DNA from 2 places in the Luteimicrobium sp. NPDC057192 genome. Region 1 is predicted to be linked to the other one. Evidence: predicted binding sites of a transcription regulator. Region 1 holds the regulator's gene; the other holds the start of a gene.
What was found. Region 1 encodes HspR, which represses chaperone genes until heat shock. Its sites were predicted from a motif close to AAGTTGAGTCNNNNNGACTCAACTT; they were not measured.

Region 1 (4,407 bases):
GTCGAGGCGGACATCGCCGCCGTGAAGTCGGCCCTCGAGGGCGACGACGCGGACGCCGTCAAGGCCGCGCACGAGAAGCTCGGCGCGTCGAGCCAGAAGATCGGCCAGGCGCTGTACGCGGCGGCCGAGCAGGAGCAGGCGGCCGGCAACGCCGGTGCGGCCCAGGACGACGCGACCGCCGCCGCGGGCGCGGGCTCCGCTCCTGACGAGGACATCGTCGACGCGGAGATCGTGGACGAGGACGACAAGAAGTGACGACCTCAGGGAACACCCCGGACGTGCCGGAGGAGGAGTCCTCCTCCGGCACCCCGTTCCACTTCACCGACAAGCGCCGGATCGACCCGGAGACGGGCGAGCCGCGCCAGGCTGCGTCGTCGGGCACGCCCGACGGCGCCGCCCCGGGCGGCGAGGGCATCGACCACCTCGACTTCGAGCCGGGGCAGGGCGACGCGCTCGACGGCGTCGACACCGAGCTCGCCGCGGCGCAGGCCGAGGCGGCGGCCCACCTGGACGCGCTGCAGCGTGAGCGCGCGGAGTTCGTGAACTACCGCAACCGTGCCAAGCGCGAGTCCGAGGCGTCGCGCTCGCGCGGCGTCGAGGACGTCCTCGTGGCGCTGCTCCCGGTGCTCGACGACGTCGACCGCGCCCGCTCGGCCGGCGACCTCACCGGGCCGTTCGCCGCGATCGCGGACAAGCTCGACGGCGTCCTCGCCAAGTACGGCGTCGAGCGGTTCGGGCGGGTCGGCGAGGAGTTCGACCCGAACCTGCACCACGCGCTCATGCACCAGGCCGACGCGGACGCGACCTCGACGACGATCAGCATCGTCATCGAGTCCGGGTACAAGATCGGCGACAAGGTGGTCCGGCCGGCGAACGTCGCCGTCGTCGGGCCGGAGAGCTGACCCACCGAGGGAAGGCACGAACGATCGGAACGAGGAGGAGGACGCCGTGACCGGGCAGGACTGGTTCGAGAAGGACTTCTACGCGGCTCTCGGCGTCCCCAAGGACGCGGACGACGCCGCCATCAAGAAGGCGTACCGCAAGCTCGCGCGCCAGTGGCACCCCGACCAGAACCAGGGTGACGCCAGCGCCGAGGCCAAGTTCAAGGAGATCGGCGAGGCGTACGCCGTCCTGTCGGACCCCGAGCAGCGTCAGCAGTACGACGCGGTCCGGGCGATGGCAGGCGGCGGCGCCCGCTTCTCCGCCGGGGGCCCTGGCGGCGGCGCCGGAGCCGGCGGGTTCGAGGACATGTTCGGCGGCATGTTCGGGGGCGGCGCTCCCGGCGGCCAGCGGGTGCGCTACTCGTCCGGAGGTGCGGGCGGGGGCGGCTTCGAGGACATCCTCTCGGGCCTCTTCGGCGGCGGCGCGGCCGGCCCGTACGGGCGGCAGGCGCCGACGCGCGGCCAGGACATCGCCGCGTCGACGACGCTCGCGTTCCGCACGGCCGTCGAGGGTTCCGAGGTGACGTTCGACGTCGACGGCCGCTCCGTGCGCGCGCGCATCCCCGCTGGGGTCCGCGACGGGCAGAAGATCAAGCTCGCCGGCAAGGGCCGGCCGAGTCCCACGGGCGGCCCCGCGGGTGATCTCGTGGTGACGGTCCACGTGACCCCGCACCCGGTGTTCTCGATCGACCCGGCGAACCCGAAGAACCTGCGCATGACGGTCCCCGTCACGTTCCCGGAGGCGGCCCTCGGCACCACCATCGAGGTCCCGACCCTCGACGGGCAGACGGTGCGCCTCAAGGTCCCGTCGGGGACGCCGTCGGGCCGGACGCTGCGCGTCAAAGGCCGCGGCGTCAAGACCGCCAAGGGCACCGGCGACCTCTACGTCACCGTGCAGGTCGCGGTGCCGCAGAAGCTCTCCAAGGCGGCCAAGCAGGCCGTCGAGGAGTTCGCGGCCCAGACGTCGGACGACGACGTGCGCTCGGACCTCGCCCAGCGCGCGGCGCAGTGATCGGCCGGGCCGGGCCCGCGGAAGGAGGCGCGACGTGAACGACGACGAGCCACGGTTCGTGATCTCGGAGGCGGCCGCGCTCGCGGGCATGCACCCGCAGACGCTGCGCCAGTACGACCGGCTCGGCCTCGTGTCGCCCCGGCGGGCGCGGGGGCGCGGTCGCCGGTACTCGCCGCGCGACGTCGCCAAGCTGCGCGAGGTGTACCGCCTCTCGCACGAGGAGGGCATCAACCTCGCGGGGATCAAGAAGATCCTCGCGCTGGAGGAGCGGGTCGAGCGCCTCGAGGGGATGCTCGAGGCGCTGGCTCTGCGCGCCGACCCGGGGCGCCGCGTGTTCGCCGCGGCGTCGTCGGGCGACGTGGTGATCGTGCCGCGCGGACGCCGAGCCAGCGTGCCGGAGGTCGAGGAGCGCGGCGCGCTCGTCCGCTGGTCGCCGTTCTGACCAGCGCCGCCGCGGGTGGGCGCGAATTACGCAACTGAAATGTCACCGAATAACATTTGTTAATGACATCGGTAAGGCAGCACTTCCTTGCTGGCGGAATGTCATTCCGGGGAATAGCGTCGGGCGTGGAAGCCCTTCCGACCGCCGCCCAGGAGGATGTCATGGCCACGATGGAGATGCCCCGGGTCACCGAGTGCACCGTGCTCGGCTGTTCCTACAACGACCACACCGCGTGCCACGCCGCCGCGGTCACCATCGGGGGGCGCGACAGCGGCGAGGCCGAGTGCGCGACCTTCATCCCGCTGGACGTCAAGGGCGGGCTGCCGAAGGTGATGACCTTCGTCGGGGCGTGCCAGCGCACGGACTGCTCGCACAACGACCACCTCGAGTGCGGCGCGGCGTCGGTCCGCGTGGGCCCGGGGGCTGCGAGCGCAGACCACGCGGACTGCCTCACGTTCAGCCCGCGCTGACCCGGACAGGGCTCAGGCGGCGCCGGAGGCCCCGAGCAGGGCCGGGACGTCGTCCACCGACGCCGGCAGGCCCTCGACCCACACGCGGGGAGGCCGGCGCACGACCGCGGACACGGCTCGGTCCCGCGCGGCGCGGTCCACGGCCGCCCGCAGGAGCGTCACATGCGTGCCGAGCTCGGCGTCCCGTGGCACGAGCGCGACGAAGACCCCCGGCGCGGCGACGGCCATCGGGTGGCCCTCGCCGAACGAGTCGGCCATGACCTTGCCCATGGCGGCCGCGCGCGCGAGCCGTTGGAACGCCGTGAGCTGGTCGACCGCGACGTCGACCACCACGAGGGCGTGCGTCGTCGTCGGGTCCTTCCCCTGTCGTCCTGCCTCGCCGTAGGTCTCGCGCAGCCTCAGCAGCAGGTAGTCGAGCGTCGGCAGCCCGGACCACGGGTCCACCAGCCCGACGGGTGCCGGCGCCGTCTCGTTCCCGACGACCCAGCCGACGCTCACGGCCCGCAGCACGTCAGGGCCTGGCTCGGTCCCCGCCGCGGCGTAGAGGCACGCGACGTCGTCCAGCGCCTCGCCGATGCCCACACCGAGCGCGGCGCGGGCGCGCCCCAGTCTTTCCGCGGCGCCGGTGACGTCGCGCTTCTCGACGATCCCCTCGGCGAGGGCGTCCACCGCAGGGTGGTACCAGTCGCCGTCGTGCAGCCACACCGCGGCGAGGCTCTCGTCCCTCCAGCGGTCGCGAAGACGCTGCGCGGGCGCCTCGAGCGGCGGCAGTCGTCCATGGGTCATGCGGATGAGACCGACGTGGAACGGATTCATGACGCGGCGGGAGCGGGTGAAACCGGTCCCGGACCGATCGAGGCGTCTCTCGTGTTTCGCCCGCTCGGGCCATGGTCTCGCGTGGCGCGCGCGTCTACGATGTGGGGGCGTCCGACGACTGGAGCACCACCCCGTAATGACGGCCCTCGACCCCGGCACCTCGAGCGCGGCGAGCGACGCCGAGCTCATCGCGGCAGTTCGTGCCGGGGACAAGCACGCCTACGGCGAGCTCTACGAGCGCCACAGTTCGGCGGCTGCGGCGGTCGCGCGACAGTACGTCTCGAGGCCCGCGGACGCCGACGACGTCGTCTCGGACGCGTTCGCGAAGGTGCTGTCGGTGCTGCAGTCGGGCGGCGGGCCCGACCTCGCGTTCCGCGCGTACCTGTTCACCGTCGTCCGGCACACCGCGTACGGGCTGACCGAGGGCAGCCGGCGTCAGCGGCCCACGGACGACTGGACGATGTACGAGTCGTCGTTCGGGCTGGCCGCCTCGACGGAGGAGCCCGCGCTCGAGGGCTTCGAGCGGTCCGTGGTCAGCCGTGCGTATCGGGGTCTGCCCGAGCGCTGGCAGGCCGTGCTCTGGTACACGGAGGTCGAGAGCCTCACGCCGGCGCAGATCGCGCCGCTGCTCGGGCTCACGGCCAACGGCGTCTCCGCGCTCGCCTACCGGGCCCGCGAGGGCCTGCGCCAGGCGTACCTGCAGCAGCACCTGAGCGGAACGGCCGA
Region 2 (4,407 bases), on a different contig from region 1:
CCTCGGCGTCCTCGGCGGCCTCGGCGGCGCTGAGCTCCTTCTCGACGGCGGGGATCTCGCCGTAGAGGATGCGCGCGGCCTTCTCGAGGTCGCCCTCGCGCTGGAGACGTTCGGCGTCGGAGCGGAGCTGGTCGAGCCGGACCTTGAGGTCGCCGACGCGGTTGTGCCCGGCCTTCTCGGCCTCCCAGCGGGTGGTGAGCGCGGAGAGCTGCTCGCGGCGGTCGGCGAGGTCCTTGCGCAGGCGCTCGAGGCGCTCCTTCGAGGCGGGGTCGTCGGCCTCGGAGAGCACGACCTCCTCCATCTCGAGGCGCGTGACGGCGCGCTGGAGCTCGTCGATCTCGGTCGGGGACGAGTCGAGCTCCATGCGCAGGCGCGACGCGGCCTCGTCGACGAGGTCGATGGCCTTGTCGGGGAGCTGGCGGCCGGTGATGTACCGGTCGGACAGCGCGGCGGCGGCGACGAGGGCGTCGTCGGCGATGGTCACCTTGTGGTGGGCCTCGTACCGCTCCTTGAGGCCGCGCAGGATCGCGACGGTGTCCTCGACGGACGGCTCGCCGACGAACACCTGCTGGAACCGGCGCTCGAGGGCGGGGTCCTTCTCGATGTGCTCGCGGTACTCGTCGAGCGTCGTCGCGCCGACCATGCGCAGCTCTCCGCGGGCGAGCATGGGCTTGAGCATGTTGCCCGCGTCCATGGCACCCTCGCCGCCGGCACCGGCGCCCACGACGGTGTGCAGCTCGTCGATGAACGTGACGACCTGCCCGTCGGACTGCTGGATCTCCTCGAGGACGGCCTTGAGCCGCTCCTCGAACTCGCCGCGGTACTTGGCGCCCGCGACCATCGACGCGAGGTCGAGCGCGACGAGCTTCTTGCCCTTGAGCGACTCGGGGACGTCGCCCGCGACGATGCGCTGGGCCAGCCCCTCGACGACGGCGGTCTTGCCGACTCCGGGCTCGCCGATGAGGACGGGGTTGTTCTTGGTGCGCCGCGACAGCACCTGGATGACGCGCCGGATCTCGGAGTCGCGCCCGATCACGGGGTCGAGCTTGCCGTCGGACGCCTGGGCGGTGAGGTCGTTGCCGTACTGCTCGAGCGCCTTGTAGGTGCCCTCGGGGTTGGGGCTCGTGACCTTGGCGTTGCCGCGGACGGACGGCAGGGCGGCGCGCAGCGCGTCCACGGTCGCGCCGGCGGCGCGCAGGATGTCGGCGGCGGGCGACTGGGCGCCCGCGAGCCCGATCAGGAGGTGCTCGGTGGAGACGTACTGGTCGCCGAGCGACTGCGCCTCCTTCCCTGCCAGGTCCAGCACGGCGCTGGTGGCGCGGCTCGCGGTCGGCTGCGCGACGGCCGAGCCGCTCGCGGTGGGCAGCGCGACGAGGGCGCCGCGCACCTTCTGGCCGACGGCCTGGGTGTCGGCGCCGACGGCGTCGAGCAGCCCGCCCGCGACGCCGCCCTGCTGCTGCAGCAGCGCGTGGAGCAGGTGGACGGGCTCGAGCTGGGGGTTGCCGGCGGCCGACGCGGTCTGGATGGCCTCGCCGATCGCCTGCTGCGACATGGTCGTGAACTGGGTGTCCATAGGGTCTCCGGGGTCCTCCGGTCATCGGGGATGCTTCTGCTCAGAGCAACCTCTGCAGAGTTGAGCCTATTCCGCTCAACTCTGGTTGTCTTCCCCGAGGACTACCCTCGCAAGCATGCTCCGCACGCCGTTCGTCCGACGACCGCTCCTCGCCCTCGCGGCGCTCGGCACCCTGCTGGTGCTCACGGTCGGCGGGCTCGGCGTCGGCGGCGCGCAGGCGGCCACGCCCGGCTCCGGCCCGACCGCGACGTCGACCGTCCAGCCGGGCGACCGCCCCGACTCCAGCGAGGGCTCGGGCTTCCCCTGGGTCAAGGTCATCCTGGGCGTCGCCGTCGCGGGGCTGGTCACCGTGGCGATCGTGGGCGCGCGGACCCGCCGCTCGATGGACCGCACCGACGACCAGCGTCCGCCGCTCGACTGACGACGGGGGTGCCCCTGTCGTCGGTCACAGCGCGAGCGACGGTTCCTCGGGCGTCGAGAGCGTGAGCACGACGCCCGCGACGTGCGGCGTCTCCGCGACCCGGCGCTCGAGCGCGTCGAGCCGCCGGGCGACCACGTGCTCGGCGTCGTCCCCGACGAGGTCGACGCTCGCCACGAGGTAGAGCGACCGGGGGCCGACGTACTCGAGCCGCAGGTACGTCACGCGCGCCACGTCGGGGAACGCGAGGAGCCCGGCGAGGACGCCGTGCCGGGTACGTTCGTCGACACCCGCGCCGACGAGGAAGTCGCGGTTGCGCTGGATCAGCACGACGGCGACCACCCCCAGGACCAGCCCGACGACGATCGAGCCGATCGCGTCCGGGACCGGTGACCCGGTGAGCTGGTGGGCGAGCACGCCGACGAACGCGACGACGAGCCCCACCAGTGCGGCGGCGTCCTCCGCGACGACGGCCCGCAGCGTCGGGTCCGACGTCGCGACGACGTGCTGGACGACGTCCCGCTCCGCGTTCCGTGCCTCCCCGCGCGCCTGCCGGATCGACCGCAGGAACGACGTGCCCTCGAGGACGAACGACAGGGCGAGGACCGCGTAGGCGATCCCGAAGTCGGAGGCGGGCTCGGCCTTCACGAGCTCCTGGATGCCGTGGGTGACCGACACGCCCGCACCGATGGCGAACAGCCCGATCGCGGCGAACATCGACCACACGTACGCCTCGCGCCCGTAGCCCAGCGGGTGCACCGCGTCCGCCTTGCGGCGCGACGACCGGTCCGCGATCAGGAGGAAGACCTCGTTGCCGGTGTCCGCCCAGGAGTGGACGGCCTCCGCCACCATCGACGCCGAGCCGGTGACGACGGCCGCCGCCGACTTCGCGACGGCGATCACGAGGTTCGCGGCGAACGCCACGACGACCGTCAGCGTGGAGTCGCCACGCTCGTCGGCCGTCGAGACGACGCGCGGGGTCACGGCGGCGACGACCCGCGCGTCGCTCGCGGACGAGGGCGGGGAGTCGGCCATGACGTTCGGTCTAGCACGCACGGGAGGCCCCGGCTCGGCGAGCCGGGGCCTCCGTCGTGCGCGGACGTACGTCGTCAGCCGGCGTAGGTCTCCAGCTCCGCGACCTTCGGCGTCCCGGACGCGCTCGTGATCACGAAGTTGATCTTCTTGAGCGACGTCGCGGAGAACGTGATGGTCCCGGCGCCGGTGCCCGTCGCGAGGACGGCCCCGGTGTCGTTGTTCACGACCTTCCACGCGCCGATGGTCCCGGTCGAGCCGGCGGCCTCCTTCACGACGACGGCCCCGACGGTCTTCGCGGTGTCCCACTTCACCGAGATGGTGCCGGTGGTCCCGCTGGGCGACCAGAAGGTGGAGGCGTCACCGTCGACGGCGTTGCCGTAGCTCGTGCCGCCGCCCTTGCTCGAGCCGTCGGCACCCGCGCCGAGGCTGAGATTGGTGCCGCTCGGCGGGTCGGTCGGGTCGGTCGGCGGGTCCGTGGGATCCGTCGGCGGGTCCGTCGGGTCGGTGGGCGGGTCCGTCGGCTCGGAGCCGCCGAACGTCACGTGGAAGACGCCGTCGGAGCCGAAGCTCCACCCGAGCGCGCCCGCGTAGGCGGAGCAGCCCGAGCTGTTCGAGCCCGTGTCCCAGTGGTTCGTCCCGTCGTCGGTCCCGACGATCTTGTCGTTCGAGCCGCTGTCGCACGACAGGTTGCCGCTGAACACCGAGGTGCCGCTCTCCCAGTGGAAGTTGCGCTCCGCGTTGCCGAGGCTCACGTTGTCCGTGATCGTCATGTGGCCCGGGTTGCTGTTGTACGTGAACCCGTCGTGCCCGTTCTCGTAGGCGATGTTGCGGAGCGCGACGTGGTCGTCGGCGATCCCCGAGCCGCCGAGCTTGAACCCGTTGCGGTCGCCGCTGCCGGCCTGCGACCCGTCGGACAGGGTGCCGTTGTGGTACGACAGCGAGTCCTCGATCGTGACGACGCCGATCGGCCCCGTCTCGTCCTTCGCGTACAGGTCCCAGCCGTCGTCGATGTTGTTGTGCGAGACGTCGTACCGGAACACGTTCCCGGGGCCCGCGGTGAGCTTGGCCGCGAACCCGTCCGCGTCCTCGCCGTCGGAGTCGACGTTGTCGTGCGACTCGCTGCTGACGACGAGGTTGTACGACGGCCACTCGGAGGCCGGCGCACCCGCGACGAGGCGCGCGATCTGGAGGCCCGTGTCGTGGTTGGACGCCGTGACGACGCGCTCGACCACGTTGTGGTCGCCGCCCACGAGGATCCCGTTGTCACCGGCGTGCTGGACGGTGAACCCGTACAGGTGCCAGTAGTCGCCGCCGAGCTCGATGCCGCGGTTCGCCGGGTCCTCGGCCTGCGCCGAGAAGTCCAGCACGGGCTTCTCGCCCG

Region 2: clpB (ATP-dependent chaperone ClpB) is a predicted target of HspR. The motif match lies at 1,631-1,655, and genes of this name have one in related genera.

The regions. Positions count from the first base shown of each region.
Region 1 covers NZ_JBHUWD010000009.1:74,868-79,274, reverse strand. The annotation lists gene dnaK (molecular chaperone DnaK) at 1-255, shown strand, start outside; gene grpE (nucleotide exchange factor GrpE) at 252-902, shown strand; gene ACFT5B_RS06655 (DnaJ C-terminal domain-containing protein) at 949-1,953, shown strand; gene ACFT5B_RS06650 (heat shock protein transcriptional repressor HspR) at 1,988-2,395, shown strand; gene ACFT5B_RS06645 (DUF1540 domain-containing protein) at 2,557-2,865, shown strand; gene ACFT5B_RS06640 (hypothetical protein) at 2,878-3,651, opposite strand; gene ACFT5B_RS06635 (sigma-70 family RNA polymerase sigma factor) at 3,818-4,407, shown strand, end outside.
Region 2 covers NZ_JBHUWD010000023.1:39,984-44,390, forward strand. The annotation lists gene clpB (ATP-dependent chaperone ClpB) at 1-1,573, opposite strand, end outside; gene ACFT5B_RS12020 (hypothetical protein) at 1,689-1,994, shown strand; gene ACFT5B_RS12025 (cation diffusion facilitator family transporter) at 2,019-3,026, opposite strand; gene ACFT5B_RS12030 (hypothetical protein) at 3,101-4,407, opposite strand, start outside.